DNA from 3 places in the Sphingomonas sp. AAP5 genome. Region 3 is predicted to be linked to each of the others. Evidence: predicted binding sites of a transcription regulator. Region 3 holds the regulator's gene; each other region holds the start of a gene.

Region 1 (10,174 bases), on a different replicon from region 3:
CCCGACATCGACCGTATAGCCGGCCGCCATGTACCGCCGCACCAGCGCGGCGCCGTCCGCGATCGACGCGGCGCGGACACGCGGTCCCTTGTTGATATTGATCGCCAGATCGTCGCCGCCGCTTTCGGTCACGACGAGGGGAACAACCGCCTCGGTCGCGATCTCAGGCGCGCATTGCTGCGCAAGCATGGTGATCGCGGCGATGGCGTGGATCATTGCTGCGTCACCGTCTGGTAGCGGGTGTCGAGCGCGTACCGCGACGTTCCGCCATCGGCCTGCGTTACGGTCAGGTCGTAGCCGTGCTTGGCCTTTTTCGTCTTGATGCCGACCCCGGTGCAGGTCGGGAACGAGCCGCCGATAGCGAGGGCGTTCCAGAGTTTCGTAATCGGGGGGACGCACTCGACATATTTCGTCGGCGAACCGGGTGTCGCGAGGCAGAGGACCACCTGACACCCCCAGTCCGACGCGTAGGCGGGTTGTGGGGCCGCGACCGCCACGACGCCGGCCACGCAAAGTGCGATGGCGCCAGTAGTGCCGCCCAGCTTGGTCATCAGATATCGGATCATGAGCCACCTCCATGAACTGCGCGCCACTCTTCGGTTGCGAACACGTCCCACTGCGCCGGTGCACTGGCCGCAAAGGCGAGGGCCGAGGCCGGCGCGGTCGGTGCGGGGGCCGCCTCAACTCCGGCGGGCGTCGGCGGGGACGGCGCGTCGCCTTGTGCGACGGTGATGATCCAGTCCTCGTCGCCTTCGATCGGTCGGGTCCGGTCGATGACCTGTCCGGGTCGCGCGAACGCCACATGCCAGTGGTTCGCGTGACCGCGATCACCCGGCCCGAGCAGCTCGATGATACGGATACCGCTCTGTGCCATGAGGGCCCGGATCTGCTCGCGGTCGATCGCGTGGACGCCGCCTGCGGGAACGAAATCGACCGCCTGGCCGAACTTGTGCCAGCTATACCGCGCGCCGTAGCTGGCGTTCATCGGGCGGATCGTATCGGTGATCCGCGAGCCAAAGGCGCGACGAACGAGGGCTGCGACGTTCGACGCCGAGAGCGCGCCCACGGAGCCGATAGAAGACCGGTCGTCGTCGATATGCGAGAACGCGCAGGCATCAAAAACCGTTGCCAGCGTGATACCGTAAGTCGCGAAATCACGGCCGCGGATCGCCAGCGGCCCCGCCTCGAAGTCCGCGCCCAACGCGATCAGATCACGCACCGTCGCCTCTGCGTCAGCTGCGTTGCCGGGCTGCCTAGCGAGGACCGCACCCGAACGAACGGAGATTGCGAGCGACGCGGGAGATGGCGTTCCGGCCCCGGCTAGCCCGGCGGCACAGAGTTGAATTGCCTTCGCTACGATACTCGCCGGAAGCACACCAATGCACCATTGCTGAATTGATCCAAAGCAGATGTCAGCGACTAGAGGACATCGACATCAAAAGGCTAAACCTGAAGCATAAGGCAAACAACAACACATCTGGAGCGATCCATTCGCGATTATGGAGTGATACGGCGTAATCTATTGCGACTAGAGGCACGATATTGCACCCTGACCACAGGAGATGCGTTTCAAACGGCTTTAGGCAATTGTCAGCTAGGCCAGCACCTAGCTGATTCAGTTGTCGAGTGGTTTCGAGTGGACTGGGACGATGGTGGATATACGGGCCATGCGCTCTTGAAGCTGCAAGCTATACCGGGCGGGTTGGCGCTCTTGATCGCCATCGGCTTCTGGTATCGGCCGTTCGACGACAAGCGGGCTGGGAGGCGCGGGGAGGTTTCGGCCTGCAGCGTCGCTGCGACCCATGACTTCTGCGATGCCGTTGCCGGCCTATCGACGGCGCTCCGCAATCCCTTCTTGCGGGTGGACCGAACCGGCATCCTGCCGCCCCGCGATACGCCAGGGGCCGTCGATCCCTCTATCACTCAGGCGAACATCGGCACGACGATCTGCCGACCCGGCTATGCACGATCGGTCCGCCCCGCCTTCGCGGTTACCGCGCCCGTCAAACGGCGCTTGATGGACGCGCAGCATCCAGGCGAGTCCTTCGCCGATTACGAACTCGACCATCTGATCCCGATCTCGCTTGGCGGTGCGCCGCTCGACCTGCGTGATCTATGGCTCCAGCCCCGGCGCGGCCAGGCGAACGCGGCCGACAAGAATGCCTTGGCCTATGTCTTGTGGCGATTGGTTTGCGAGCGCCGCGTGCCACTTCGGACGGCGCAGCAGGCCATCCGGCGCGACTGGACGAAGGCCTACGACACATACGCGACGCCCGAGAATGTGGCGCGCTACCACTTTGCGCACCGCCAAAAGGAGCGCGACTAGGCTCGCACAGGCCCGCCGGATCCGATCCGAACATCAACGAAGGAGGAAATCATGCCACAGAATATTGCCGAGTTCCGGATCATCGGTCGCATCGGCAAAATCACGGCGCGCGAGAAGGTCACCTATGTGAGCGTCGCCGCCAATTATAACCGCCGCGACGGCGACGACTGGAAGACCGACACGCTGTGGAACAGCGTCGTGTGCTTCTCCAATGTCGGACCCCAAGTCGAAGCAGCCGGGAAGGGTGATCTGGTGCATGTCACCGGCCGGGTCCGCGAGAGCAACCACGGCGAAGGCAACGAGGTTTCCTACCGCACCGAGCTGATCGCCGACACCTTCTCGATCCTGACCAAGGCCGAAGCCGAGCATAGCTGATTGGGGATCGGAAGCGGGTTGGCGGCACGGCTGCACCTCCGCCGCGTTGCGGTCGAGCCAGCGTGGCCGTTCCAACCCGGTCGGGTGACGATCCTCGCTTGGTTGCCACCCGGACGAAAGAGATCGTCGCGCCGCGCGCGGCCCACCTTCTCATGTCGACCATCCAGAGTGGAGGATGCCGCCTGTGCCTTCGGTGATATTTTCCGGAGGCTAAAGTGACCGAAACCGACCAACTTCACAGGACGTGGCCGATGACGAGACTACCGCTCGATGCCGAAATCCGAGCCAAGAACATCGTCGAACAGCTCGGCGGGGTGTGGCGCGGCACTCGCGGCGAATGCCGCTGCCCGGCCCATGACGATGGCTCACCCAGCCTGTCCGTCCGCCTCGGCGATTCGGCGATCCTCTTCCACTGTTTTGCCGGCTGTACAGCGCTCGAGGTGCTGAAGGCGCTTCAGCGCCAAAAGCTCCACGACCGTTCTGCGGTGGCAATGCCGGAGGGAAAACCAAAGCGCGACATGGGCGCGCTCGCCCTGCGTCTCTGGAATGCCAGCGTGCCGGTCGCGGGCACGCTGGCCGAAGCCTATCTCGTCGCCCGCGGCCTCTCCGCGCCCTATCCCAAAGCTTTGCGCTTCAACCCGGCGACCATATTCGGCTCCGGTGCCGACAGACGCGTAATGCCCGCGATGATCGCCGCAGTCGAAAACGACGTCGGACTGGTTGCTGTCCAGCGGACCTTCCTCGATCCTGTCGATGTGCTGCGCAAGCCCATCCCAAAGCCGAAGGTTGCGCTCGGACTGCTCGGCACAGCAGCGATCCGTCTTGCGCCGGCGACCGACGAGCTGGGCCTTGCCGAAGGGATCGAGGACGCCCGATCGGCGACTGAATGGTTCGGGACGCCGACATGGGCGCTGGGCGGTGTCGAACGGCTAGCCTTCGTCGCGATCCCGGAGAAGGTCCGCCGGGTGATCGTTTACGGTGACCGAGGCCGCGCGGCCGATCGCCTGCTGGAAAAGGCACGCGATCACCTGACAGCGAACGGGCGCGAGCTCATCAGCCGCGTGCCGGAGCATCATGACGACTGGAACGACGCCTGGCGCGCGCACCAGCGGAGCGCATGAAACCGCAACTGCGGCAGCTGAATTACGCGGATCATGGGCGTGTCAGCCGAGCCGCATCAACTGGGAAGGGTAGGGGGCAACGAGCCCCTTCAGATCGTCCCATGGTGCCGATAGCCAGCGATCATAGTCGTCGTCGTGAAGGACCACCGGCATCGCCTTTGGATGGATCGGCGCGACGATCGCATTCGGCTCGGTGGTCAAGAACCCATAGGCATTCCCGCGCTCGGTCGGTCGCCAGATTCCGGCAAAGGCAAAAATCGGGCGGCTAGGCACGTCGAACCAGTGCAGCGGCTTCTTTCCGTCCTCGCCAGGCGCGACCCCGAACTCGGAGAACGCCGTCACCGGCACCAGACAACGACGCCCCGGCGTTGTCAGCATCGACCGCCAGAAGCTCGAACTGAGATTGCGCACGTTGGTCACGTACTTGGTGAGCTTGACCGCTGGATCGCGCTTGCTCGGCACCTGCGTCGGTACACCCCACTCCATCCGCTCGATCTTCCGGTCGGCGCCGTCCTGGATGACCACTTGGCCGTAGAACGGCGTCTTCTTGCCCGTCGGAAAGATGTCGGGGACCGGATACGTCTCGTCGGGCTCGTAAGGCGGGCGGATGCCGAACGTCGCGGCGATCTCCGCCTGCTTCGCGGTCAGCCTGTATCGATTGCACATCCGAGCACCCTTTCGGTGCCGGCAAGCTCCGCCCGCCGGCACTCTGGCCTTAGAGCTTGTCCTTCAGACCCTTGGCGGGTGTGAACGAGACCTTCTTCGATGCAGCGATCGTTATCGCCTCGCCGGTCGACGGATTGCGGCCCTGGCGCTCAGGACGATCCTTGACCGAGAACTTGCCGAAGCCGGCGATCGAGACTTCTTCGCCTTTTGCGGCCGCGCTTGCGATCTGGTCGAACACGGCGGCGGTTGCGGCCTTGGCCTCGGCCTCGCTCGTGCCTGTCGTCCCAGCGACGCCCTTCGCCAGTTCACCGATGTTCATGCTACTTACTCTCCCTAGTGGATCTGGCCGGACCTTAGCCGTGCCGAGCGCCGATACAATGATGCTGCTCGACGATGCGCATGTCGCGGGCGCCCGCCTGATGGTCCGCAAACTGTCTAATCATGACGTGGTGGAGGTGTATCAGCCCGGGTGCGGGCAGGGGGCGATCGCCGAGCTGGCGCCCGAGCCAACGCAAAGACTTCGGCCGGGTTTCTACTGCGCGCTGCGCTCTCGCGTGACGCGCGGATCTTCATACAGGTCGCGGATTGCGCGCAGGCGAAAGACGTTCCACCAGCGCTGCCATCGATGCTCGGCCGCATCGTGGATCATATGGCAACGCTGGCAGAGCGCCGCGAGATTGCCGGGCATGCTGTTGCCTGGATCGTGATCGAGATGCGCACAAGCCAGCACGACATAAGTCGTTCGTATCGACGCCAGAATGAAGCTGCCCTGGAGCGCGATCCGCTTGCCACGGCCGGAGCGCCAGCACACGGCATCGGCATCCCACCAGCGACCATCGCCAAGATGTGCGACCCGACGCATATGCGGCCTCGAGCAGTGCTCGCAGCGCGCGCCGGCCCGATCGAACCGGATCACGTCCGACAGCTGGCGCCAGTCGATCGGGTAAAGCCAGCGGTTTTCAGGGCGGATCGGCATCTCGATTCTATGAGTCAGCCGATGGCAGAACGAAAGCGAAATCTTCTTGGTTTGTTTTTGGTCTGTTGTGTAACCGTTCCACGCGGTGCGTACCGTCAGTTTTCGTGCCGATGCCCGTGATCGTGCGCGGCGAAACTGGCAACTCACTCGAGATCGCGCTGTAGACCTCGTATTCGTTACGAATCCGTACCGTCCGGCCCTCGGCTGCGGTCAAGCCCAAAGACTCGATCCGGCAGACATAAATCCGTTGACCAAGCGCCGGCGGTAACGGAACATAAAGCGAACACGTAGAGTCTAACCACCATGTCAGCCGTCCTCGATTCGCTTCCCCAGAGCATCGCCCATCTGCGAAGCATCGCGATGCCGCTCGCCGATTACCGGGTCCTGCCATTCGGCGTGAGTGACCTCGACAACCGGCTGAACGGGGGAGGGCTCCGGGCTGGAGCGCTGCACGAGGTCGCCGCACGGACCTGTTCGCTGGTCGACGATGCGGCTGCCACGTTGTTCCTTGCCGGTATTGCCGCGCGAGAAGCGCAAAACATGCGTGCCCCGGTGCTTTGGGCAAGCTGCCGGAACGATCTCTACGCGCCTGGCTTGGCGCAAGCCGGGTTGTGCTCGGCGAACGTGGTCTACGCTCAGCCTGGGGACGACGCCGCTCTCCTGGCGGTTGTCGAGGACGCGATCCGGGATGGTACGCCGGCAGCGGTGGTGGCCGAGACGGCAAAAGTTTCGATGGTAGCCACGCGCCGCCTGCAGCTCGTCGCTGCTGAAGCCGACATTCCTGTGCTGCTCTTGCGACGCTGGCGGGGCCGCTCGCAAGACCCGCTCGGCGAGCCCTCCGCTGCCTGGACGCGCTGGCGGATTGCCAGCGCCCCGTCGCAGCGGCTCACGGTTGCCGGGGTGGGACGCGCCCGTTGGTCGGTCGAGCTGGCGCGTCAACGCACCGGCGGGTCTTTCTCATTGATCGTGGAGGGGTGCGATGAGACGGGTTGTCTCGCTGTTCCTGCCGCACTTGGCCATCGAGCGGCTGAGACGGCTGGACCGGCACGCTACGCCGCGGCCTGAGCGGCCCGCGCTCCAGCTTCCGGTCGACGACGATCCGGGTGAATGCTCTGTCCCGAGGGGTGGCGGATGGCGGCCGGGTGCGCGCTGGGCGCGGGCGCAATCGCCTACCAAGGCCGAGGTTGCCGGGCAGATAGCCGCGCTTCCGGCGCATGCGAAGCCGCCCATGCGCGAACTCGGGCGGCGATCGGAAGCTGCGAGCCATCCGTACAAGGACCAGTCGGTCACGCGACCGGCCATGATCGTGACACGGCCCGCAACCGCTCACGCTCCGCTGGCGCTTGTCGGCAAGGTTGGGCGTCGTGAGGAAGTTGTGGCCGTCTGTGCCGCGGCGACCTCGCTCGGCATCCATGTCGGAATGGCCGCGACGCATGCCCGCGCGCTGGTGTCCGATCTCGACTTCCGGCCCGCCGAACCAGAGGCGGACGCAGTCCTGCTCGATCGCCTGGCGCTGCTTGCCGTTCGGCGTTGGTCGCCCATTGCGGCCGCGACGCCGACCGATGGCCTGTGGCTCGACCTCGCCGGCTGCGATCACCTCTACGGGGGAGAAGAGCGATTTTGCCGACGCCTGCGCGCCTTTTGCCAGCGTGCTGGGTTTACCGCGCGCGTTGCGGTCGCCGACACGCCCGGTGCCGCACACGCGCTCGCCCGGTACGGCCGGGAAGATCTGACGATCGTGCCGGCCGGTGGTACGGTCCGAGCGATATCATCGCTACCGATCGCTGCCTTGCGGCTGACCGGCACGGCGCTCAGCGCTGCCAAGCGGTTCGGCTTCGAGACTATCGCAGACCTTTTGCCGGTCGCGCGCGGCCCGCTCGCGCGGCGGCTGGGCCTGCCCGCCATCACCCGGCTTGATCAGGCGCTCGGTGGCGTAGCGGAGCCGATCACACCGCGCGAAGATGTCACCGTTCCAGCCGTCGAGCGCCGCTTGCTCGAGCCGATCGGCACGGCCGAGGCGATCGCGCAGGTGATGGAAGATCTGCTGGGCGATTTGGCCGAGGTACTGCAGGCGAGAGGGCTCGGTGCGCGATCGCTCCGACTGTCGGGGCTGTGCGTCGACGGGACGGAACAGGTGGTTGCCGTCGGGACATCGCGGCCGACACGCGAAGTTCCCCATCTCCTGCGACTGCTGAAGCTCAGGATCGAGCGCATTGATCCCGGACTGGGGCTTGAGCAGTTCCTGCTTGTGGCGCCGCATACCGAGCCGCTCGATGCAGTGGATCTCGGCGCAGTGCTAGCCGGCGAGGTTCTGGTGCGCGACCCCGCGCGCCTCGTCGATGTCGTCGCCGGCCGCATTGGCCCGAATGCCGTCTATCGGATCGCGCCGATCCCGAGCCATGTACCCGAGCGAGCGGTCGCGCGCGCCGACCCGGTCGAAATGCCGGCAGGGTGGCCGACATGGCGGCGGCCGGTTCGGCTCTTCGCCAGGCCAGAGCCCTTATGGGGCGTCATTGCGCTGCTGCCCGACCAACCGCCGCGGCGCTTCGAGTGGCGTGGCGAAGCGCACAAGGTCGTCGCCGGCGATGGCCCCGAGCGGATTCACGGCGAATGGTGGCGCCGCGACGCCGAGACTTGGGCGGTACGGGACTATTACCGCGTCGAGGATGAGGCAGGCGGCCGTTTCTGGGTATTCCGGCGCGGCGACGGCACCCATGATGATACCGGCGATCTGAGCTGGTGGATCCACGGCGTGTTCGCATGAGCGCGCCCTATGTCGAGCTTCAGGTGCTCACCCATTTCTCGCTGCTGCGCGGCGCGTCGAGCCCCGACGAGCTGTTCGCGGCGGCGGCACTGCTCGGGTATTCCGCGATTGGGATCAGCGACATCGGTACGGTGGCGGGCGTTGTGCGCGCCTGGGAGGCGCAAAAGGCGACCGGCGTCCGCTCGATCGCGGGTACGCGTGTCGATCTCTCCTGCGGGCGTCGCCTGATTCTCTATCCGACCGATCGCCCCGCCTGGTCACGGATCACGCGGCTCCTGACCCTCGGCAAGAAGCGGGCGGGGAAGGGGGGCTGCCTGCTGCACTGGCACGACCTCGAGCCATGGTCGGAGGGGATTGTTGCGATCCTTCTGCCGGACGAGGCGGATCAGGCGAACCTTGCGGCACTTGCCGACCTGAAGACGGTTTACGGCCGACGCGGGTACATGGCGCTGTTCCAGCGACGGCGGCCGGACGACGCCGTCCGTATCGATGCGCTGGCTAGGCAGGCTGGCGGCGCCGGGGTTCGCGCGGTCGCAACCGGTGACGTCCTCTACCATGCGCCCGAAGCCCGCCTTCTGCAGGACGTGGTCACGGCCGTGCGCGAGAAGTGCACCGTTGATGAGCTCGGCTACCGCCGTGAGATCAACGCCGATCGCGCGCTCAAATCACCGGAGGAAATGGTCCGGCGCTTTCGTGATTATCCCGATGCGCTGCGCGCCAGCGTCGATATCGCTTGGGCTTGCACCTTCGATCTTGGTGAGCTGGCCTATCAATATCCCCACGAGCGGCTGATCGATGGCCTGAGTGCGCAGGACGCGCTGCAGAAGCTCGCGACCGAGGCGGTTGAGCGGATGTTCGATGGCAAGGTCCCGGCCGCCTATACCGACCAGATCGGCCACGAGATGCGGTTGATCGGCGAGCTCGGTTACGCGCCCTATTTCCTCACCGTCTATGCGATCGTGCGCGAAGCACGCCGCCGCGGCATCCTGTGCCAAGGGCGTGGCTCGGCCGCGAACTCGTGCGTGTGCTTCGTGCTGGGGGTGACCTCGATCGATCCGATCAAGCACGAGCTTCTCTTCGAGCGCTTCGTGTCGGGGGAACGGCGCGAACCACCCGACATCGACGTCGACTTCGAACATGAACGTCGAGAAGAGATCATCCAGTGGATCTACGAAACCTATGGGCGTGATCGATCCGCGCTGACCGCGGTCGTTCAGCGCTACCGCGCGCGCGGTGCGGTGCGCGATGTCGGCAAGGCGTTGGGGTTGCCCGAAGACCTCACGTCCTCGCTGGCGGGGCTGGTATGGGGGTGGTCCGCCGAAGGCGTGGGCGAGAAACAGGTCCAGGAGCTGAACCTCGATATCGGCGATCGCCGACTGCGCCTCACCCTGGAACTCGCCCGCAAGCTGATCGGCGTGCCCCGCCACATGAGCCAGCACCCGGGCGGGTTTGTCCTGACGCATGATCGGCTGGACGATCTCGTGCCGATCGAGCCCGCCGCGATGGAAGATCGCCAGATCATCGAGTGGGACAAGGACGACATCGATGCGCTGAAGTTCATGAAGGTCGATGTGCTCGGCCTCGGCATGCTCGGCTGCATGAACCGTGCCTTCAACATGCTCGAGCAGGATAAGGGCATCCGCATCGGCCTGGCCGACCTCCAGGACGACGATCCGGCGGTGTACGCGATGATCCAGAAGGCCGACACGCTCGGCACCTTCCAGATCGAGAGCCGCGCGCAGATGTCGATGCTGCCGCGGATGAAGCCACGCCGGTTCTACGATCTCGTGATCCAGGTCGCGATCGTCCGACCCGGGCCGATCCAAGGCGACATGGTTCATCCCTATCTTCGTCGGCGCGAGGGGCTGGAGAAGCCCGAATATCCCCGGCCGGAGCTCCGCGCGGTGCTGGAAAAGACGCTCGGCGTGCCACTATTCCAGGAACAG
Region 2 (10,174 bases), 440 kb from region 3:
AGACGCCAAAAGATCCTTCTCAAGGGTAGGATTGGGGATCGAGCTTTTTTCAGAGAAGCGAAGACACGTTTCGCCGATCTGAGCGACTGGGAGAAGCCCGCCCTGATGCTCGCAGCTTCTTGCCTTTCGAAAAGTGAGTACGACACGTGGCTTGGATTTTGCAAAGATCGATACAACGATATTCTTTGTGATGAATATATTAGCTGGTTGAAAGCTAATAGGGAAAATTACGCCGAAGTTCTGAACGCTGACTTTGTCGTAAAGCCAAGAGCATCAAAGTTCGCAGCAATGTTCGCAGAATTCACCGACCTAGACCTAGCAGCACTCGAAGGGTGGCCGACTTTGGGAATAGCCGACCCATCCACGGCTATCGCCCCTTCAACAACGGCGCCAAATACTTCCCGGTAAACGACCCCTTCGCCTTCGCCACCACCTCAGGCGTCCCCTGCGCGACGATCTCGCCGCCCTTCACGCCCCCCTCGGGCCCAAGGTCGAGCACCCAGTCCGCGGTCTTGATGACGTCGAGGTTGTGCTCGATCACCACCACCGTATTGCCCTGCTCAACCAGCTGGTGGAGCACTTCGAGCAGCTTGCGCACGTCCTCGAAGTGCAGCCCCGTCGTCGGCTCGTCCAGGATATACAGCGTCTGCCCGGTGGCGCGGCGCGACAGTTCCTTGGCGAGCTTGACGCGCTGCGCCTCGCCGCCCGACAGCGTCGTCGCCTGCTGGCCGACCTTGACATAGCCCAGGCCCACTTCCTGCAGCATCGCCATCTTGTCGCGGATCGGCGGGACCGCCTTGAAGAATTCGACCGCATCCTCGACCGTCATGTCGAGCACGTCGGCGATGCTCTTGCCCTTGAATTTCACCTCGAGCGTCTCGCGATTGTAGCGTTCGCCGTGGCAGACGTCGCACGTCACATAGACGTCGGGGAGGAAGTGCATCTCGATCTTGAGCAGCCCGTCGCCCTGGCACGCCTCGCAGCGGCCGCCCTTGACGTTGAAGCTGAAGCGCCCGGGCTTGTAGCCGCGGGCTAAGCTTTCGGGGAGGCCGGCGAACCAGTCGCGGATCTGGGTGAAGCTGCCGGTATAGGTCGCCGGGTTCGAGCGCGGGGTGCGGCCGATCGGCGACTGGTCGATGTCGATCACCTTGTCGAGATATTGCAGGCCGGTGATCTTGTCGTGCTTGCCCTGGACGATGCGCGCGCCGTTGAGCGTGCGCGAGGCGGCGGCGAACAGCGTGTCGATCGTGAAGCTCGACTTGCCCGAGCCCGAGACGCCGGTGATGCAGGTGAAGGTGCCGAGCGGGAGGCTCGCGGTGACCCCCTTGAGGTTGTTGGCGGTGGCGTTGTGGACGGTGATCTTCTTGCCGTTGCCTTTGCGCCGGGTCTTGGGGACGGCGACTTCGCGGCGGCCCGAGAGATAGTCGGCGGTGATGCTGTTCTCGTTGGCAAGGACTTCCTCGAACGTGCCTTGCGCGACGATGTGGCCGCCGTGGACGCCGGCGCCCGGCCCCATGTCGATGACATAGTCGGCGGTGCGGATCGCGTCCTCGTCATGCTCGACGACGAGCACGGTGTTGCCGAGATCGCGCAAGCGGCGCAGCGTCTTGAGCAGCATGTCGTTGTCGCGCTGGTGCAGGCCGATCGAGGGCTCGTCGAGCACGTAGAGCACGCCCGACAGGCCGCTGCCGATCTGCGACGCGAGGCGTATGCGCTGCGACTCGCCGCCCGACAGCGTGCCCGAGGTGCGGTCGAGGTTGAGGTAATCGAGCCCGACATTGTTGAGGAAGCCGATCCGCTCGAGGATCTCCTTGAGGATGCGCTCGGCGATCGCATTCTGCTGGTCGCCGAGCTGGCTCGGGACCTGCTCGAACCAGGCGAGCGCGTCGACCACCGACAGGCGCGTGACGCTCGAAATGTCGCGCATGCCGATCTTGACCGCGAGCGCCTCGGGCTTGAGGCGCGCGCCCTTGCAGACCTCGCACGCCGCGGAGGATTGGTACTTGCTCAGCTCCTCGCGCATCCACGCGCTCTCGGTCGAGAGCATGCGGCGGTTGAGGTTGCCGATCACGCCCTCGAACGGCTTCTTGACGTCGTACGACTTCTTGCCGTCGATGAAGGTCAGCGTGACCGCCTTGCCCTTGGTGCCGTAGAGGATCGTGTCGCGGGCGGTCTCGGGCAAGTCTTCCCACGGCGTGTCGAGCTCGAACTTGAACTCGCGCGCGAGGCTGCCGAGCACCTGCATGTAGTAAGGCGACGGCGGGTTGGACTTGGCCCAGGGCACGACCGCGCCCTTCTTGATGCTGAGCGCGTGGTTGGGGACGACGAGCTCCTCGTCGAACAGCATCTTTTCGCCGAGGCCGTCGCACGCCGGGCACGCCCCCTGCGGCGCGTTGAACGAGAAGAGCCGCGGCTCGATCTCGGCGATGGTGAAGCCCGAGACCGGGCAGGCGAACTTTTCGCTGAACACGATGCGGCCGGGGGGCGCGTTGTCGCCGAGCACTTCGTTCTTGGGGGTGTGCGGCTCGACCGGGTCGGCGGGGTCGACATAGGCCAGCCCGTCGGCGAGCTTTAGCGCGGCCTCGAAGCTTTCCGCCAAGCGCGTCGCGATGTCGGGGCCGATGACGAGGCGGTCGACCACGACCTCGAGGTCATGCTTGTACTTCTTGTCGATCGCGGGGGCTTCGTCGATCTCGTGGATCTCGCCGTCGATGCGGACGCGGGTGAAGCCGGCCTTCTGCCACTCGAGCAGTTCCTTCTTATACTCGCCCTTGCGGCCGCGCACGACGGGGGCGAGCAGGTACAGCCGCGTGCCCTCGGGAAGCGCCATCACGCGGTCGACCATCTGGCTGACGGTCTGCGCGGCGATCGGCTCGCCGGTCGCGGGCGAGTAAGGGATGCCGACGCGCGCCCAGAGCAGGCGCATGTAATCGTAGATCTCGGTGACGGTCGCGACGGTCGAGCGCGGGTTGCGGCTGGTGGTCTTCTGCTCGATCGAGATTGCTGGCGACAGGCCCTCGATGTGATCGACATCGGGCTTCTGCATCAGCTCGAGGAACTGCCGCGCATAGGCGCTGAGCGACTCTACATAGCGCCGCTGGCCCTCGGCGTAGATCGTGTCGAAGGCGAGGCTCGACTTGCCGCTGCCCGACAGCCCGGTGATGACCGTCAGCGTATCGCGCGGGATATCGACCGAGACGTCCTTGAGATTGTGCTCGCGCGCGCCGCGCACGGAAATATGAGTCAGCATGGGAGCGGTTTGTTCCAGATTTGTTCGGATGGCGCAAGCGACCGGTTGCAGGGGCGAGATGGGGCGTTAAACTCGCAACGACAAGGTTTGGGGGCAAGCGATGAAGACGATGCTGATTGCGGCGCTGCTCGCGCTAGGGGGTCCCGCGCCCGCCGACGCGCCATTGCAGCCGACCGGCAAATGGACCGTCGAATATGCCGATGCGGCGTGCATCCTGTCGCGCGACTATGGAGATGGACAGGCACGCAGGACGCTGGGATTCAAACCGTGGCCACTGGGCGATGCGTTGGAGATCGTCACCCTTTCGTCGGGCGCCACCACCACCCGTGCACGCTCCCTTAAAGCCCAGTTGCTACTCCAGCCGTCGGGGCAGGCAATCGAGAGCACGGTCGCAGTCTATGACGTGAAGGCGAGAAACCAGATCGTCACGACCCTCCGGACCGAGCAAGACGGCGCTGCGGCCGTGCAAACCTCTTCAGCGCTGACGATCGCATCGGCCGACGGAGCCCGCACGAGCTTCGCGGTGCCCGGAATGAAGAGCGCCGCCGCGGCGCTCCGGGCGTGCCAGGACGATTTGCTGAAACAATGGGGTGTCGACCCGTCCGAGCGCGACAAGGCGCCATTGCCAACGCCGCTTACACCAATGGCGGGCTGGATCACGACTGACGACTATCCGTCCGAAGCGCTCTCGGCGGGCAGCGCAGGCACCACAATGATGATCTGGGCAATCCAGCCCGATGGAAAGGTCGGCGATTGTCGGATCATTCAATCGAGTGGATCGAAGTCGCTCGATCTGGCCTCGTGTGCGGCCGTTACCAAGCGGGGGCGATATGCCCCGCCGCTCGGCTACGACGGAAAGCCGACGACGGTGCACGCGATGCGCTACGTGAATTGGCGACTGCCCTGAGCGACCGTTAGCCCCGGCCATAGGCCGGCAACGCCAGCCGCCAGCGGATTGCCGCAGCCCGCAGTGCAAAACCGCACGCAGCGGCGATCGGCGCGGCGAGGCTTGGCGAGATGCCCGCGCTCACCAGCACGACATACGACCCCGACGCCAGCGCCGCCGCAGTCACATACAATTCCGGCCGCATCAAGATCGATGGCTCGCCCGCGAGCACGTCGCGGATGACGCCGCCGATGCACGCCGTCACCACGCCCATCAGCGCCGCCGGCACCGGCGGGATGCCGAATGCGAGCGCCTTCGCCGCGCCGAACACGGCATAGGCGGCCAGGCCTACCGCATCGAGCCAGTCGAGCGCAGTGCCCTTCCACCAGCGCTCGGGCGTCGTCCACACCAGCACCGCGACCGCAAGGCAGATCCCCGCGACGAAGCGATCATGCACCCAGAAGACCGGCGCGCCGATCAGCAGGTCGCGCACCGATCCGCCGCCGACCCCGGTAATCAGCGCGAAGAAGGTGGCGGTGACAAGCGTCTGGCGATGCCGGATTGCGGCGAGCGCACCGGTGATCGCGAACACGGCGATCCCGAACAGATCGAGCCAGGGCAGCGCGGAGCCGAATTGCCAGGGAAATTGCGAGGGCATCGCAGCGCTCTACCCGCGCAAGGCGCGCGAGGGAATGCGGCGCGCGACACAGGGTCGCGCGCCGCAGCGATCAGCGGACGGCTGCCGCTTCGTTGGCGACGACTTCGCCGCGCTGTTCGGGCGTCATCGCGCTGGCGTTGACATCGGCGGCGCGGATCGCGTCGGCGCGCTCGTCGCCGGTCTTGCGCTCCTGCTTGGCCTGCTCCTCGAGGTCCTTGGCGCTCGCCTCCATCGCGTCGGCGCGGTTGTCGGCAGCCTTCTCGACTTGCTTGGCGAGCTTGCCGTCGCCATTTCCGCCGCATGCGGCGAGCGGGAGTGCGACCAGCGCCAGCGCCGCGATCATCGTCTTCTTCATGTGAAACCCCTGTTGGACACGTACCGTGATGGTACGCGCGGGAAAACCGCCGTGCGCGCGGATCGTTCCACCTGCGCAGCGAGCGCGACGCTGGCATCGGCGCGGGGCATGGGGCATGGTCGCGCGATGCGACGGTATCAGCGCTCCACCCTCCTCTTTGCAGCGTGCCTCACCGGGTTGGCGGGGTTCGTCGATGCGCTGGCCTATTCGAGCATGGGCGGCTTCTTCGCTTCGTTCATGAGCGGCAATACGACGCGGCTCGGCGTGTCGCTCGCCACCGGGGCGAGCAACGACGCGCGGATCGGGGCCGGGTTGATCTTGAGCTTCGTCAGCGGCGTGGTGGCGGCGGCGATCATCGGACGTTCGCGGCCACACCATCAGCGCGTCGCGGTGATGGCGCTCGTCACGCTGCTGCTCGGCGGAGCGGCGCTGTTTGCGCCATATCATCCGGTCATCGTGCCGCTGCTGCTGCTGGCGACCGCGATGGGGGCGGAGAACGGCGTGTTCACGCGCGATGGCGAGGTCAGCATCGGGCTGACGTACATGACCGGCGCGCTGGTGCGGATCGGCCAGGGGCTCGCCGCCGCGCTGATGGGCGAAGGACCACGCTGGGACTGGGCGCGCTATCTTGGGTTGTGGCTGGGGTTCGGCGCGGGGGTGATCACGGGCGCGCGGTGTTATGCGGCGTACGGGACCGGCGCGCTGTGGATCGCGGCGGGGGCGGCGGCGGTGCTGACGGTTGGGGCGCGGGCTACGCAGCGCGATACGGCGTAAGGGCGCGCGCCGACCGAGCAGATGCAACCGAGCCGTTCCCCGGCGAAGGCCGGGGCCCAGTCGTGCTGGAGGCGACGATCGCGCGACACCGCTCGCTTACCTCCGCCCTTGCTATTGGGCCCCGGCCTTCGCCGGGGAACGGGGGTGTGGCCGGTTGGCTTCCTGGTTGGCAGCGGCGTGGCAAAGCCACGCCGTCGGTCGGCGCTTCGGGCGCCGCCGGCCGGTCTGATCGCGGCGGGGCCGCGCCGTAGCTTTGCTACGGCTTGGCGCGATCAGACTCAGACGTGTATCGCCTTCCCTCTCACCGCCATCGCCGCTTCCTTCATCGCCTCGCTATGCGTCGGATGCGCATGGCAGGTGTAGGCGATGTCCTCGCTCGTCGCGCCCATCTCCATGCCGAGCGCAGCCTCGGCGATCATCGTGCCCGCAGGCACCGCGATCGCCCAGACGCCGAGCACGCGGTCGGACTTGGCATCGGCGATGATCTTCACGAAGCCGTCGGGATCATGATTGGTCTTGGCGCGGCTGTTGCCCGCCATCGGGAACTTGCCGACCTTGATCTCGCCGCCGTTCTTGGTCGCCTGCTCGCGCGCGACTTCCTCGGTGAGGCCGACGCCGGCGATCTCGGGCCAGGTGTAGACCACGCTCGGGATCACCGCGTGGTTCACGATGCCGGTGTGGCCCGCGATGTTCTCGGCGACCGCAATGCCTTCGTCCTCGGCCTTGTGCGCGAGCATCGGGCCCGGAATCACGTCGCCGATCGCCCATACGCCGGGGACGCTCGTCTGGAAGCGGTGATCGGTGTCGATCTGGCCGCGCGGGTTGGTCGAGAGACCCGCGTTCTCGAGCGCGAGGCCGTCGGTGTTGGGACGGCGGCCGATCGAGACGAGCACGCAATCCGCTTCGATCGTCTCGGCTGGGCCGCCGGCCGACGGCTCGACGGTGAGCGTCGCCTTGTCGCCGTTGACCGTCACGCCGGTGACCTTGGTCGAGAGCTTGAACTCGATGCCCTGCTTCTTAAAGACCTTGTTCGATTCCTTGCGGATATCGCCGTCGAAGCCGGGAAGGATCTGGTCGAGATATTCGACGCAGGTGACACGTGCGCCGAGCCGGCGCCACACGCTGCCGAGCTCGAGCCCGATCACGCCGCCGCCGATCACGACCATATGCTCGGGCACCTTGTCGAGCTCGAGCGCGCCGGTCGAATCGACGATGATCTTCTGGTCAACGGTGACGCCCGGCAGCGGGGTGACCGACGAGCCCGTCGCGATGACGATGTCCTTGGCGGTGACGGTCTGCTCGCCGACCTGGACGGTGTGCGCATCGACGAACGCGCCGCGGCCCTTGAGCCAGGTGACCTTGTTCTTCTTGAACAGGAAGGCGATGCCGCCGGTCAGCTGGTTGACCGCGTCGCGCCGCTGCGCGTGCATCTGCGGAAGGTCGAGCTCGGGCGTGACCTTAATGCCGAGCTTGGCCATCGTGCCGTTGGCGGCGGCGTCGAAATACTCGCTCGCGTGGAGCAGCGCCTTCGACGGGATGCAGCCGACGTTGAGGCAAGTGCCGCCAAGCGTCTCGCGCGATTCGACGCAGGCGGTGCGCAGGCCGAGCTGGGCGGCGCGGATCGCGGCGACGTACCCGCCGGGGCCCGAGCCGATGATGAGGACGTCGTAATCGTAGTCAGCCATGTGTCACTCCGTTCGCCCCGAGCTTGCCGAGGGGCTGCCTTCTCTTCCGTCCGACAGACAAGGACAGTGCTTCGACAAGCTCAGCACGAACGGAATATGGGTAGATGCGATCCGATATTACAGGTCGATCAGGATCCGCGTCGGATCTTCGATCGCATTCTTGAGCGCGACGAGGAACGTCACCGCTTCGCGACCGTCGATCAGGCGGTGATCGTAGCTCAAAGCGAGGTACATCATCGGGCGGATCACGATCTGGCCGTTCACGACGACCGCGCGGTCCTCGATGCGGTGCAGGCCGAGCACGGCGGCCTGCGGCGGGTTGATGATCGGGGTCGACATCAGCGAGCCGAACACGCCGCCGTTCGAGATGGTGAAGGTCCCGCCCTTCATCTCGTCCATCTTGAGCGTGCCGTCCTTGGCGCGCTTGCCGAAATCGCCGATCGTCTTCTCGACCTGCGCGACCGACATCTGGTCGGCATCGCGCACCACCGGCACGACGAGACCGCCGGGCGACGACACCGCGACCGAGATATCGGCATAATCGTGATAGACGATCTCATCGCCCTCGATCGAGGCGTTGACGCTCGGGATGTCTTTCAGCGCGAGGCACGCGGCCTTTACGAAGAAGCCCATGAAGCCGAGGCGGACGCCGTGCTTCTTCTCGAACAGATCCTTGTACTTCGCGCGCGCCTCGATGACCGCGGTCATGTCGACGTCGTTGAAGGTCGTCAGCAGCGCGGCGGTGTTCTGCGCTTCCTTGAGACGCTTGGCGATCGTCTGGCGCAGGCGCGTCATGCGGACGCGCTCTTCCTTTCGACCGGTCGACGCGGCGACCGAAGCCGAGACCGGAGGTGCGGCGACGGGTGCCGGGGCAGGCGTCGCGGCGGCAGCGGCGGCGACGTCGTCCTTGGTCAGGCGGCCGTCCTTGCCGGTGCCCTTGACCGTCGCGGGGTCGACACCGTGCTCGAGCACCGCGCGGCGAACCGACGGCGAGAGCGCTGCAGGCGTGTCGCGCGGGTCGGAGGCAGGCGCCTGCTGGCCGGCGGTCGCGGCGGGCGATGCCTGTGCTTCAGCGGCTGGCGACTGGAGCACGGCGGGCTGCGGCGCGGCAGCGGTGGCGGGAGCGCCCTCGCCTGCGTCGATCGTCGCGATCATGGCGCCGACCAAGACGGTGTCACCGACCTGCACCGCGTGCTGGCCCATCACGCCGGCGACCGGCGACGGGACTTCGACCGAGACCTTGTCGGTCTCGAGGCTGGCGATCGGCTCGTCGACTGCGACCTTGTCGCCGGGCTGCTTGAGCCATTCGCCGAGCGTCGCTTCGGTGATCGATTCACCGAGTACCGGTACTGTGACTTCGGTTGCCATATCAGCCTCTTTTCTCTTCCCCGGCGAAGGCCGGGGCCCAGGTGCGCAACGCTTGCCGATCAAGCGAACCGCGAAATTACGAATGCCCGGCTGCGCGTGCAGCCGGGGTGAACATCAAACCTTGCGCGTCCGGCGAATTTCCTCGCGGACGCTGTGGCCGAGCGCGTCGGCGACGAGTGCCGCCTGCTCGGTCTGGTGGCGCTTCATCAGGCCGGTCGCCGGCGAGGCCGACGCTGCACGCCCGGCGTAGCGCGCACGCTGCACCTTACCGCCCGCTTCGATCAGGCATTCCTCGATGAACGGATCGACGAAGGTCCAGGCACCGTTGTTCTTCGGCTCTTCCTGCGCCCACACCACCGTCTCGAGGTTGGGCATGCGCTTGAGGCGCTCGACCAGCGGATCGCCCGGGAAGGGGTAGAGCTGCTCGACGCGGACGATCGACGTGTTCTGGTCGCCTGCGGCATCGCGCGCTTCCATCAGGTCGTAGGCGACCTTGCCGGTGCAAAGCACGAGGCGCTTCACGTCCGCATCGGCCGGGGCCGAGGGATCGCTCAGCATCCGCTGGAAGTGGCTGTCGCCGATGAAGTCCGCGGTCTTCGACACCGCCAGCTTGTGGCGCAGCAGCGACTTCGGCGTGAAGATGATCAAGGGCTTGCGGAACGAGCGGTGCATCTGCCGGCGCAGCAGGTGGAAATAGTTGGCCGGCGTGGTGCAGTTGGCGACCTGGATATTGTCCTGCGCGCAGAGTTGCAGGAAGCGCTCGACGCGGGCGGACGAATGCTCCGGCCCCTGCCCTTCATAGCCATGCGGCAGCAGCATCACGAGGCCGTTGGCGCGCAGCCACTTGGCTTCGCCCGACGCGATGAACTGATCGATCATGATCTGCGCGCCGTTCATGAAGTCGCCGAACTGCGCCTCCCACAGGACCAGCGTCTTGGGATCGGCGAGCGCATAGCCGTACTCGAACCCGAGCACGCCGTACTCGCTCAGCGGCGAGTCGAGCACTTCGAAGCGGCCATGCTCGACGGTCGAGAGCGGGCGATACTTGTCCTCGTTGGTCTGATCGACCCACACCGCATGGCGCTGCGAGAAAGTGCCGCGGCCCGAATCCTGGCCCGACAGGCGGACGCCATAGCCTTCCGAGAGCAGCGAGCCGAATGCGAGCGCTTCGCCGGTCGCCCAATCGAAATTCTCGCCG
Region 3 (10,174 bases):
CTGATGCGCGAACTGTTCGGGCGTGTGCGGCAGGATCTGCTCGCCGACGCTTTGCCGAGCGAAGCGCCCGAGGATCCCGATCGTGCAAGCTTGTTGCCGCGGCTAGTCGGCGCGGCCGACGGCGTCGTCGCGGCTGGCGCGATGGCGTTGCTCTCGGCGGAAAGCCGGCGGCGCATCCCGCTGCCGCCCGGCCAGCCCTTGTCGACCGAATTGCCTGCGGAATTGCATCACCGCTTGGTCTGGTGGGTCGCGGCGGTACTGCGCGAACGCTTTGGAGATGGCGCGCCCGATGCCCTGGCGCAGCTCGACCGTGCGCTGTCCGAGGCTGCGTTGCGCAGCATCGCCGCGCATGACGAGGGCGAGCGGCTCGAAGCGGTCGCGCTGCGGCTTGCTGCCGCACTCGATCCGCAGGCGGACGAATTCGCCGGGCTGCTGGTCGAAGCGCTCGCCGACCGCCGGCTCGCTTTGTTCATCGCCTTGCTCGCGCATGCGATGGGGATCGATTACGACGACGCGCGCGAGATCGTGCTCGATCCGGGCGCCGACCGCTTGTGGCTGTTGCTGCGCGCACTCGAAATCGACCGCCAATCGATTGCGCGAATCGGGCTGGCGCTGAGCGAGGCCGATCCGGCGCGCGATATCGATCGCTTCGCCGATGGACTTGATGCCATCGCCGCGATCGATCCGGTGCTCGCGCGACAGGCGCTCGCGCCGCTGCTGCTCCACCGCGATTACCGCGCCGCGCTGGTTGCGCTAGGGCGCGGACGATGAACGTGAACGAACCGATGCTGCCGCCGGTGCGCGGGCTGATCGACCGCGATGGGCGGCTGGTCGAGGCCGACCAGCGGCTGTACGATCTGAACGCACGCGCGGGTGGGGCAATCGGGCTGCCGCTCGCGGTGCCGCAGATCGCGACGCTCGTGCATCTGGCGCAGCGGCTCGGCATCCTGGTCTCGCGCGGGGTCGTTGCGGCGGACGGCGACGAAGACCTCGAACTTTGGGTGCGCGCGCAGCCCGAGACCGGGCCGAGCAAGGCGCCCGACGGCGTGCGGCTGACGATCACCGGCTGGCGTGTGCGCGCGCCGTGGTATCCCGGCGACATCGCCAATGACCGCGCCAGCGATTTCCTGCGCAGCGAAGCCGACTGGCTGTGGGAAACCGACAGCGCGCTGCGGCTGACCTTCCTGTCGATCACCGCTGGGCCCCGCTATGGCTTCGATGCGGCCGCGATGCTTGGCCAGCCGTTGACGCGGCTGTTCATTCTCGGCGAGAGCGATGGCGGGGCTTTCCCGATCCTCGGCGGCCTCGCCTTGCAGCAGCGCTTCGACGATCAACCCGCGAGGATCCGCGATTCGGCACGCGCGGTGCGCTTGTCGGCGACGCCGCGGACCGACGCGAGCGGAGCGTTTGCCGGGTTCGTCGGCGCGGTCGAGATGCTCGACGATGCGCCCGTTACTGAACCTGCGCCTAGCACCGACGCGACGATCAGCGCGTTTGCCGAGCGGCTCGATCAAGCGCTGCGGCTGCCGCTCGACCGGATCATCGCCAATGCCGACAGCATTCACGACCAGTCCGAAGGGCCGCTGCGCCAGGATTATGCCGATTATGCTGCCGACATCGCGAGTGCGGGGCGGCATCTACGCGGGCTGGTCGACGATCTGGTCGATCTCCAGGCGATCGAGCGACCCGATTTCGCGGTGCTGCACGAGTTCGTCGATCTGGCCGACGTCGCGCGTCGGGCCGCTGGCTTGCTGCAAGTCCGCGCGAGCGAGGCGCGTGTGCGAATCGATCGGCCCGGGTTTGGCGAGACGCTTGCGGCGACGGGTGAATTCCGCCGTGCGCTCCAAATTCTCGTCAATCTGATCGGCAATGCGGTGCGCTATTCGCCGACCGACGGGATGGTGTGGGTCCGCGCCGAGCGAGAGGGTGGCATCGCCGCGGTGATCGTTGCCGACCAGGGCAAGGGTATCGCGCTCGACGACCAGGCGCGCATTTTCGAGAAGTTCGAGCGCGTCGATCCGCGCGAAGCCGGCGGCAGCGGGCTCGGCCTCTATATCGCGCGGCGGCTGGCGCGGGCGATGGGGGGCGATGTCACGGTCGATTCAGCGCCGGGGCAGGGCGCCCGCTTCGTGTTTACGCTGCCGGCGGCTAAGGACCGCGCTATTCACTCGTCCTGAAGTCACCCCGGCCTTGTGCCGGGGTCTACCGTGCCGAGCATTCTACGCGGGCAGTACGCGTATCCGAGTGGCCCCGGCACGAGGCCAGGGTGACGATAGGGGAGGCGCCTCAGCGACGCGACCACCAGATCAGGCCGGTGCCCGCGAGCGCGACGATCGCGCCATACAGCACCCAACTACTTTGCTTGAGCATGAAGCTCGAGGCCGGCCACAGGATGAGCCCGGCCCCCTGACCTGCGAACAGCAGGCCGAACGCAAGGATCAAGACGCCCGCCACCAGGACGAGCGCCTTGACCCCGCTCACGTGCGGTCAGCCAGCGGCACGAAGTCGCGCTGCGTTGGGCCAGTGTAGAGCTGGCGCGGACGGCCGATCTTCTGCTCCGGATCCGAGATCATCTCGTTCCACTGCGCGACCCAACCGACGGTGCGGGCGAGCGCGAACAAGGCCGTGAACATCGTCGTCGGGAAGCCGATCGCCGAGAGGATCACGCCCGAATAGAAATCGACGTTCGGGAACAGCTTCTTCTCGATGAAGTACGGATCGCTCAGCGCCATCTCCTCGAGCGCGATCGCGACGTCGAACACCGGATCGGTCACGCCGAGCTCGCCGAGCACTTCGCGAACGGTCTGCTGCATCACGGTCGCGCGCGGATCGTAGTTCTTGTAGACGCGGTGACCGAAGCCCATCAGGCGGAACGGATCGTTCTTGTCCTTGGCGCGCGCGATGTACTCGGGGATGCGGTCGACGGTGCCGATTTCGCGCAGCATGTTGAGCGCGGCTTCATTGGCGCCGCCATGCGCCGGGCCCCACAGGCAAGCGATGCCCGCCGCGATGCACGCGAACGGATTGGCGCCCGACGAGCCGGCAAGCCGGACGGTCGAGGTCGACGCGTTCTGCTCGTGGTCGGCGTGGAGGATGAAGATGCGGTCCATCGCGCGTTCGACGACGGGGTTCACGACATACTCTTCCGCCGGAACGCCGAAGGTCATCTGCAGGAAGTTGCCGGTGTAGCTGAGGTTGTTCTTCGGCGACATGAACGGCTGGCCGATCGAATACTTGTACGCCATCGCTGCGATCGTCGGCATCTTGGCGATGAGGCGATGGCTCGCGATCATGCGCTGCTGCGGATCGGTGATGTCGGCCGAATCCTGATAGAAGGCCGAGAGCGCGCCGACGACGCCGCACATGATCGCCATCGGATGCGCATCACGACGGAAGCCGCGATAGAAGGTCGCGAGCTGCTCGTGCAACATCGTGTGGCGGCTGATCGTGTAGCTGAACTTGTCGAGCTCGTCCTTGGTCGGCAGCTCGCCGTTCAGGAGGAGATGGCAGACCTCCATGAAGGTCGACTTCTCGGCGAGCTGGCCGATGGGATAGCCGCGGTGGAGCAGCACGCCCTCGTCGCCGTCGATATAGGTGATCGCCGAGTCGCACGACGCAGTCGACGTGAAGCCCGGATCGTAGGTGAACATGCCCGTTTGCGCATAGAGCTTGCGGATATCGATCACATCGGGACCGACGCTGCCCGACAGGACCTTGAGATCGAGGTCCTTGCCTGCGGCGTTCAGCTTGACGGAGTCAGTCATCGTGGTCCTTTCGAAATCCTAAGCGGCCATCTGGTCGGCGATACGCCCCAGGCTCTCGTCGCGCCCGAGCAGATCGAGCACGTCGAAGATTCCGGGCGAGGTCTTGCGTCCGGTCAGTGCGGCGCGCAGCGGCTGCGCGACTTGACCCAACTTGACCCCTGCATCCTCGGCGACCTGCCGGACCGCAGCTTCGAGCGTCTCCGTATCCCAGCTTTCGGTCGCGTCAAGCGCGACGTGCAGTCGGGCGAGTAAAGCGCGTGCATCTGGGCTTAACAGCGCGGTCGCTTCGGCGTGCATTTCCACCGGTCGAACGTGGAAAAGGAACGCCGTTCCCGCGGCCAGCTCGTTGAGGTTGGCGGCACGCGGCTTCAGCGATGCCATGCTGCGACGAAGTATGTCTGCCTGAGCGTCCGTCGGTTCGAAGCCGAGCTGCGGCGTGATGAGCGCGGCAAGGCGCGCATCATCCGCCTGGCGGATATATTGACCGTTGAGGTTCTCGAGCTTCTTCAGATCGAACCGCGATGGTGATTTGCCGACGCCGTCGAGATCGAACCATTCGATTGCCTGGTCGCGGCTGATGAGTTCGTCATCGCCATGCCCCCAGCCGAGACGCAGCAGATAGTTATCGAGCGCCTCGGGCAGCACGCCCAGTTCATCGCGATAATATTCGACGCCGACCGCGCCGTGGCGTTTCGATAGCTTGGCGCCGTCCGAGCCGTGGATCAGCGGGATGTGCGCATAGACCGGGTCGGGCCAGCCACCCTCGATCGCGTGCATCGCGCGGATGATCGGCAACTGGCGGAAGGCGTTGTTGAGATGATCGTCGCCGCGAATCACGTGCGTCACGCCCATGTCGTGATCGTCGACCACCACCGCGAGCATATAGGTCGGCGTACCGTCCGAGCGGAGCAGGACGAGATCGTCGAGCTCGGCATTCTGCACCGTGACCGATCCCTGGACCTTGTCCTCGATCGTCGTCGCGCCATCGAGCGGGGCCTTCAGCCGCACGACGAACGGGCGGGTCTCGGCGCTGGTGTCGGCATCGCGATACGGGCTGCGCACGCGCAGCGGCTTCTTTGCGGCATCGGCCTCGGCGCGCATCGCGGCGAGTTCGTCCTGCGTCAGATAGCAGCGATAGGCATGGCCATGCTCGACCATCGTGTGCGCGACCTGCGCATGGCGGTCGGCGCGCTGCGATTGATAGACTTCGGTGCCGTCCCAATCGAGCTCGAGCCAGCGCAGCGAGGTAAGGATCGCGTCGATCGCCGGCTGGGTCGAGCGCGCGCGATCGGTATCCTCGATCCGCAACAGGAACTCGCCGCCGTGATGCCGCGCATAAAGCCAGTTGAACAAGGCGGTGCGCGCCCCGCCAATGTGCAGGAAACCGGTCGGCGACGGCGCGAACCGCGTGACGACCTTGGTGTCGGATGCGCCGGCGGCGGGGGCCGCGGCGGGGTCAGATATTGCGCTCAATCGCGCATGCTCCCAGACTAGAGATTGGATGGCCGGATCAGCCTTGAGCGCCTCTAGCACGCACCTTCCTGCGCTTCAAATCGGCGTGCCGCGGGGGTGGTTTGGCGTCGGCGATCGACTCGAGAGCTGGCTCGAGGCCGAGCGCGATCAATTGCCGCTGTGGTTGCCGGTGGCGCTCGGCGCGGGGATCGCGCTGTGGTTCGTGCTGCCCGATCCGGCGGCATGGGAAGCGGCTGGTCTGGTGGCGCTCGCGGTGGCGCTCGCCGGGGTCGCGCTGGCGCGGCAGGGGCGTACGGCGCGGGTCGTCGCAGTTGGCGGGTTTGCGGTTGCGATCGGGCTCGGGCTGATCTGGTGGCGCGCCGAGCGCGTGGCACATGTGGTGCTCGCAGAACCGACGATCGCAACCTTCACCGCACGAGTCGAGCGGATCGAGCCGCTTGCGGCGCGCGACGTGGTGCGGTTGCGGCTGGCCCCGCTGCACGTGCTCGCGGTGCCCGCGACGCGCGGGCCGGTTCGGCCGTTGCCGACGTTGCCAGCGCATATTCGCGTCAATCTCGTCGATGCCGACGTTCCCGCGGGACTGGTGCCGGGGGCGACGCTGCGGCTCTCGGGGCGGCTGATGCCGCCGCCGCCGCCAGGCGTTCCCGGCGCGTACGACTATGCGCGGACCGCCTGGTTCGACGCGATCGGCGCGACCGGGCGTGGCTTTGCGCCGATCACGATCCTCGCTGGCGGTGGGACAGGCGGCGGCGACCTGCGGCAGCGCCTATCGCAGCATATCCAGGCGAGCGCTGGCGGGGGCGGGGTGGGGGGCATCGCCGCATCGCTCGCGACGGGGGATCAAGGCGGGATCCCGCTCGCCGACAATGAGGCGATGCGCCGATCCGGGCTCGCGCATTTGCTCTCGGTGAGCGGTCTGCATATCACCGCGGCGGTCGGCGCGGTGATGCTGCTGGTCGCGCGCTTGCTCGCGCTCAGCCCGTGGATCGCGCTGAAGACGCGCGTTCCGTTGATCGCGGCGGGCGCGGGGGCGCTCGCGGCGATCGGCTACACGCTGCTGACCGGGGCCGAGGTGCCGACGATCCGCTCGTGCGTCGCGGCGTTGCTCGTGCTGGTCGCTTTGGCGCTGGGCCGGCAGGCGCTGACGCTGCGGCTGGTCGCGGCGGGGGCGATCGTGGTGCTGTTGCTATATCCCGAGGCGCTCGCCGGACCAAGTTTTCAGCTGTCGTTCGCGGCGGTCGCGGCGATCGTCTCGCTCAACGAGCATCCGCAGTTGCGCGTGTGGTTCGGGCCGCGCGAGCAGACGCGACTGGCGCGGATCGCGCGGGAACTGGCGTCGCTGCTGCTGACCGGGATCGTCGTCGAGCTCGCTTTGCTGCCGATCGCGCTGTTCCACTTCCACAAAGCGGGGATTTACGGCGCGGTCGCCAATATCGTCGCGATCCCGCTGACGACGTTCGTGACGATGCCGTGCGAGGCGCTGGCGTTGCTGTTCGATACGGTGGGGGCGGGGCTGCCGTTCTGGTGGCTGACGGCGCGCTCGCTCGATCTGCTGTTGTGGATTGCGCACATGACCGCGGCGGTGCCGGGCTCGGTCGCGCCGCTGCCGGCGATGCCCGGCGCCGCTTACGCGCTGATGGTGGTGGGCGGATTGTGGATCGGCCTGTGGCGCACGCGCTGGCGGCGGCTAGGGGCGCTGCCGCTAGCGATCGGCTTGGCATGGGCGCTGCCGACCCCGGCGCCCGATCTGATCGTCACCGGAGACGGTCGGCACGTCGCGATCCGCACCTCGGCGGGCGACGTGGCTTTGCTGCGCGACCGGACCGGGGACTATACCGCCGACATGCTCGCCGAGAATGGCGGGATCGCTGCGCTCCCGGTATTGATGTCCGAGCAGCACGAGGCGCGCTGCAGCCGCGACCTCTGCCTGATGACGCGGACCGTCGCAGGGCGACAGTGGCGCATCCTGGCGACGCGCAGCGCGTATCATGTCCCGACGCTCGACCTCGTCGCGGCGTGTGCCGGCGCCGACATCGTGATCAGCGAGCGGCGCTTGCCGCGCCATTGCGTTCCGCAGTGGCTGCGGCTCGACCGCGAGACGCTGGCGCAAACCGGCGGCGTTGCGATCGCTTTGGCATCGCATTCGGTGCGGACCGTTCGCCATCCGGGCGACCGGCATCCGTGGATCGCGGCGCCGGAGGGCGACGCTGGTCGGCGGCGGTGGGTTGGCCGGATGCGTTGGCGCGCTCGATTGTCGGGGAGGGCTGGGGCAGCAGTAACGGACGGGAAACGATAGGGCGGGGTGGCCTTGCGGCTTCCCCCAAATACCGGAAGATCCTCGGGACGTTCCCGCATCTTGGAGCCTTCACGCCGTGGCTGACCAACCGATCAAAGGGCCCGCATCGTACTTTCCATCGATCGAGAAGACCTATGGCCGTCCGATCGCAGAGTGGCAGGCGCTGGTGCGCGAGCGTTTGCCGGAAAAACACATGGCGCTCGTCACCATGCTGAAAACCGAGCATGGCATGGGCCACGGCCACGCCAACGCGATCGTCGCTCACACCCTTGCCGAGCACAAAGACTGAGCCGCTCGATCGCTCGCCGCGCGACCCTCAAGCGCGACGGTCGATCACGCCGACCGTGGCTCAGTCGTACCGGCGCAACAGCCCGGCGAGCTTGCCCTGCACGCGCACCTGGGCTGGGGCATAACGCTGCGGATCATAGGCGCGGTTGGCCGGATCGAGCCGCACCATCGCACCTTCGCGGCGGAAGAATTTCAGCGTCGCCTCGCTCTCTTCGATCAAAGCCACGACGATCTCGCCGTCGCGCGCGACATCCTGGCGCTTGATCAGCGCATAGTCGCCATCGAGGATGCCCGCCTCGACCATCGAATCGCCCGACACCTCGAGCGCATAATGCTCGCCATTGCCGAGCAAAGCCGCGGGGACCGAGAGCATCGACGCGCCCTCGAACGCCTCGATCGGGACGCCTGCCGCGATCCGGCCGTGCAGCGGGATTTCGATCACGTCGTTGGCAGGCTGTGGTGCTGCACGCGAAGCGGCGGCGGGGGCCGCCTTGGTCGGGGTCTTGATTCCACGCTCGGGCATCTTGAGCACTTCGAGCGCCCGCGCGCGGTTGGGCAGGCGGCGGATGAACTGGCGTTCCTCGAGCGCGCTGATCAAGCGATGGACGCCCGACTTCGACTTGAGGTCGAGCGCTTCCTTCATTTCCTCGAAGGACGGCGATACCCCGGTCTCGTCGAGCCGGTCGTTGATGAAGCAAATCAACTCATGCTGCTTGCGGGTAAGCATCGCGCGGCCCTTTCGTCGGAACAGACGACGAACCTATACGGAACGAAAAATCGCCCGTCAAGCGATGCTGTCACCGTCCGGCGCAGATATCCTGCGAGTCGCTGGTCGCACTCCCCGCGATGCCGCAGAGCTTTTCGATACATGCGTCATGGTCAATGTTGGTGCCCTGCAGCCCCCCGCGAAACGCGCTGGCCAGCGCGAGCCCGACATTGTGGAAGGGTGCGCCGATCCGGCGATCGACGCGCCGCGGCGGCGGGGTGCCGTAATCGGGCGTCGGGGCGGGCGGCGGGGTGCCGATCGCGCTGACCGGGAGCGCGAGCGCGGCGACATGGCCTGCCGAAATCAGCGTGTGGAAGTGCGTGCGCACCGCTTCGGTTGCGTTCACGAGCAGCCGCCCGATCTGGGCGTCATCCGCGTCGGCCGCGGCGCCGGCGCGGGGTGCGCCATGGTCCAGCCGCCGAATTCGAGGGGGCGAATATGGCGGTGCTGGAGGACGGTCGGCGCATGATGACGCGGGTCGGCGAGGATGCGGGCGAACGTCGCCATGACGCTCATGCGCGAACGCTCGAGCACTTGCAGCAAGCTGCGACCATCCGACCATCGCAGCCCGGTGATCCTGTCGAGCGCGGTATTATGCCGCGATTGTTCGAGGATGCCGGCAAGGTCGGCCGTGACGCTCGAAAGGGTGTTCCCGCTGACATAAAGGATTTGCCGCATGCCCTTGTGTCCTTCTCGTGAGGGCCGGGGCTAGGGGGGTGTCGGCAGCCTGTCGTTGCGGTGGATCGTGTATCGGTATCGTATCCTGAATCAGGTGCGCACTGTCGTTGACGATCGCGCCGTGGTCGGCGTCGTGCAGGCCCCGGTGCAACTCGAAAGCCACAGCCAGTCGACAAAGCAGACGTGGCGGCACACCTGTCATAATCGCGTCACAATACCGACCTAGCCGCGCGGTCGGGGTCACACCGCACCACGCAGGAGCGCGGACGCGTCGCCGCGCAGGACAACAAGTCCGCTGCGGCGAACGGTGTGGGCAGCCTATTTCATCTATCGGGGGAACATCATGTCCAAGTCACACGCCGCCAAGGCGCTCCTTCTGCTCGGCACCGCGTTCGGCGCGATCGCCAGCATCGGTTCGGCCAGCGCCCAGGAAACCGCTGCGCCCGTCGCCGCGGTCGAGGCCGCGCCAGAGAGCGACAGCCTCGGCGACATCGTCGTCACCGCGCAGCGTCGCAGCGAAAATCTGCAGAAAGTGCCCGTGTCGGTCGGCGTGCTGTCGGGTGCCGATCTGCGGACCTACACTTCGGGCGGCAGCGACACGCTGCTCGAACTCGCCAACCGCGTCCCCGGGCTTTACGCCGAGACGACCACCGGCAAGATCTTCCCGCGCTTCTACATTCGCGGCCTCGGTAACATCGATTTCTATCTCGGCGCATCGCAGCCGGTGTCGATCATCCAGGACGAGGTCGTGCTCGAGCATGTCGTGCTCAAGTCGAACCCGGTCTATGACGTCAACCAGATCGAAGTGCTGCGCGGGCCGCAGGGCACGCTGTTCGGCCGCAACACCACCGCGGGCATCATCAAGTTCGACACCAACCGCCCGACCAACGAGTTCACCGGCCGCGCGAC

Evidence for each region. Region 3 encodes LexA, which represses DNA repair genes until DNA is damaged. Its sites were predicted from a motif close to GTTCCNCNCTTGTTCT; they were not measured.
Region 1: the regulator LexA is predicted to act here: its motif matches at 5,734-5,749, upstream of E2E30_RS20145 (ImuA family protein).
Region 2: the regulator LexA is predicted to act here: its motif matches at 3,262-3,277, upstream of uvrA (excinuclease ABC subunit UvrA).

Annotation. Positions count from the first base shown of each region.
Region 1 covers NZ_CP037915.1:77,519-87,692, forward strand. The annotation lists gene E2E30_RS20100 (lytic transglycosylase domain-containing protein) at 1-216, opposite strand, end outside; gene E2E30_RS20105 (hypothetical protein) at 213-566, opposite strand; gene E2E30_RS20110 (muramidase) at 563-1,219, opposite strand; gene E2E30_RS20115 (hypothetical protein) at 1,637-2,326, shown strand; gene E2E30_RS20120 (single-stranded DNA-binding protein) at 2,378-2,701, shown strand; gene E2E30_RS20125 (DUF7146 domain-containing protein) at 2,953-3,822, shown strand; gene E2E30_RS20130 (SOS response-associated peptidase) at 3,865-4,488, opposite strand; gene E2E30_RS20135 (HU family DNA-binding protein) at 4,538-4,807, opposite strand; gene E2E30_RS20140 (hypothetical protein) at 5,021-5,464, opposite strand; gene E2E30_RS20145 (ImuA family protein) at 5,768-6,529, shown strand; gene E2E30_RS20150 (Y-family DNA polymerase) at 6,444-8,228, shown strand; gene E2E30_RS20155 (error-prone DNA polymerase) at 8,225-10,174, shown strand, end outside.
Region 2 covers NZ_CP037913.1:270,134-280,307, reverse strand. The annotation lists gene E2E30_RS01245 (RNA-directed DNA polymerase) at 1-408, shown strand, start outside; gene uvrA (excinuclease ABC subunit UvrA) at 368-3,250, opposite strand; gene E2E30_RS01235 (energy transducer TonB) at 3,351-4,157, shown strand; gene E2E30_RS01230 (trimeric intracellular cation channel family protein) at 4,165-4,794, opposite strand; gene E2E30_RS01225 (hypothetical protein) at 4,865-5,149, opposite strand; gene E2E30_RS01220 (YoaK family protein) at 5,201-5,923, shown strand; gene lpdA (dihydrolipoyl dehydrogenase) at 6,202-7,608, opposite strand; gene odhB (2-oxoglutarate dehydrogenase complex dihydrolipoyllysine-residue succinyltransferase) at 7,726-8,976, opposite strand; gene E2E30_RS01205 (2-oxoglutarate dehydrogenase E1 component) at 9,091-10,174, opposite strand, start outside.
Region 3 covers NZ_CP037913.1:709,087-719,260, forward strand. The annotation lists gene E2E30_RS03225 (DUF2336 domain-containing protein) at 1-771, shown strand, start outside; gene E2E30_RS03230 (sensor histidine kinase) at 768-2,177, shown strand; gene E2E30_RS03235 (hypothetical protein) at 2,287-2,481, opposite strand; gene E2E30_RS03240 (citrate synthase) at 2,478-3,764, opposite strand; gene gltX (glutamate--tRNA ligase) at 3,783-5,237, opposite strand; gene E2E30_RS03250 (ComEC/Rec2 family competence protein) at 5,266-7,533, shown strand; gene E2E30_RS03255 (DUF4287 domain-containing protein) at 7,610-7,822, shown strand; gene lexA (transcriptional repressor LexA) at 7,883-8,548, opposite strand; gene E2E30_RS03265 (hypothetical protein) at 8,619-8,933, opposite strand; gene E2E30_RS03270 (BLUF domain-containing protein) at 8,930-9,265, opposite strand; gene E2E30_RS03275 (TonB-dependent receptor) at 9,609-10,174, shown strand, end outside.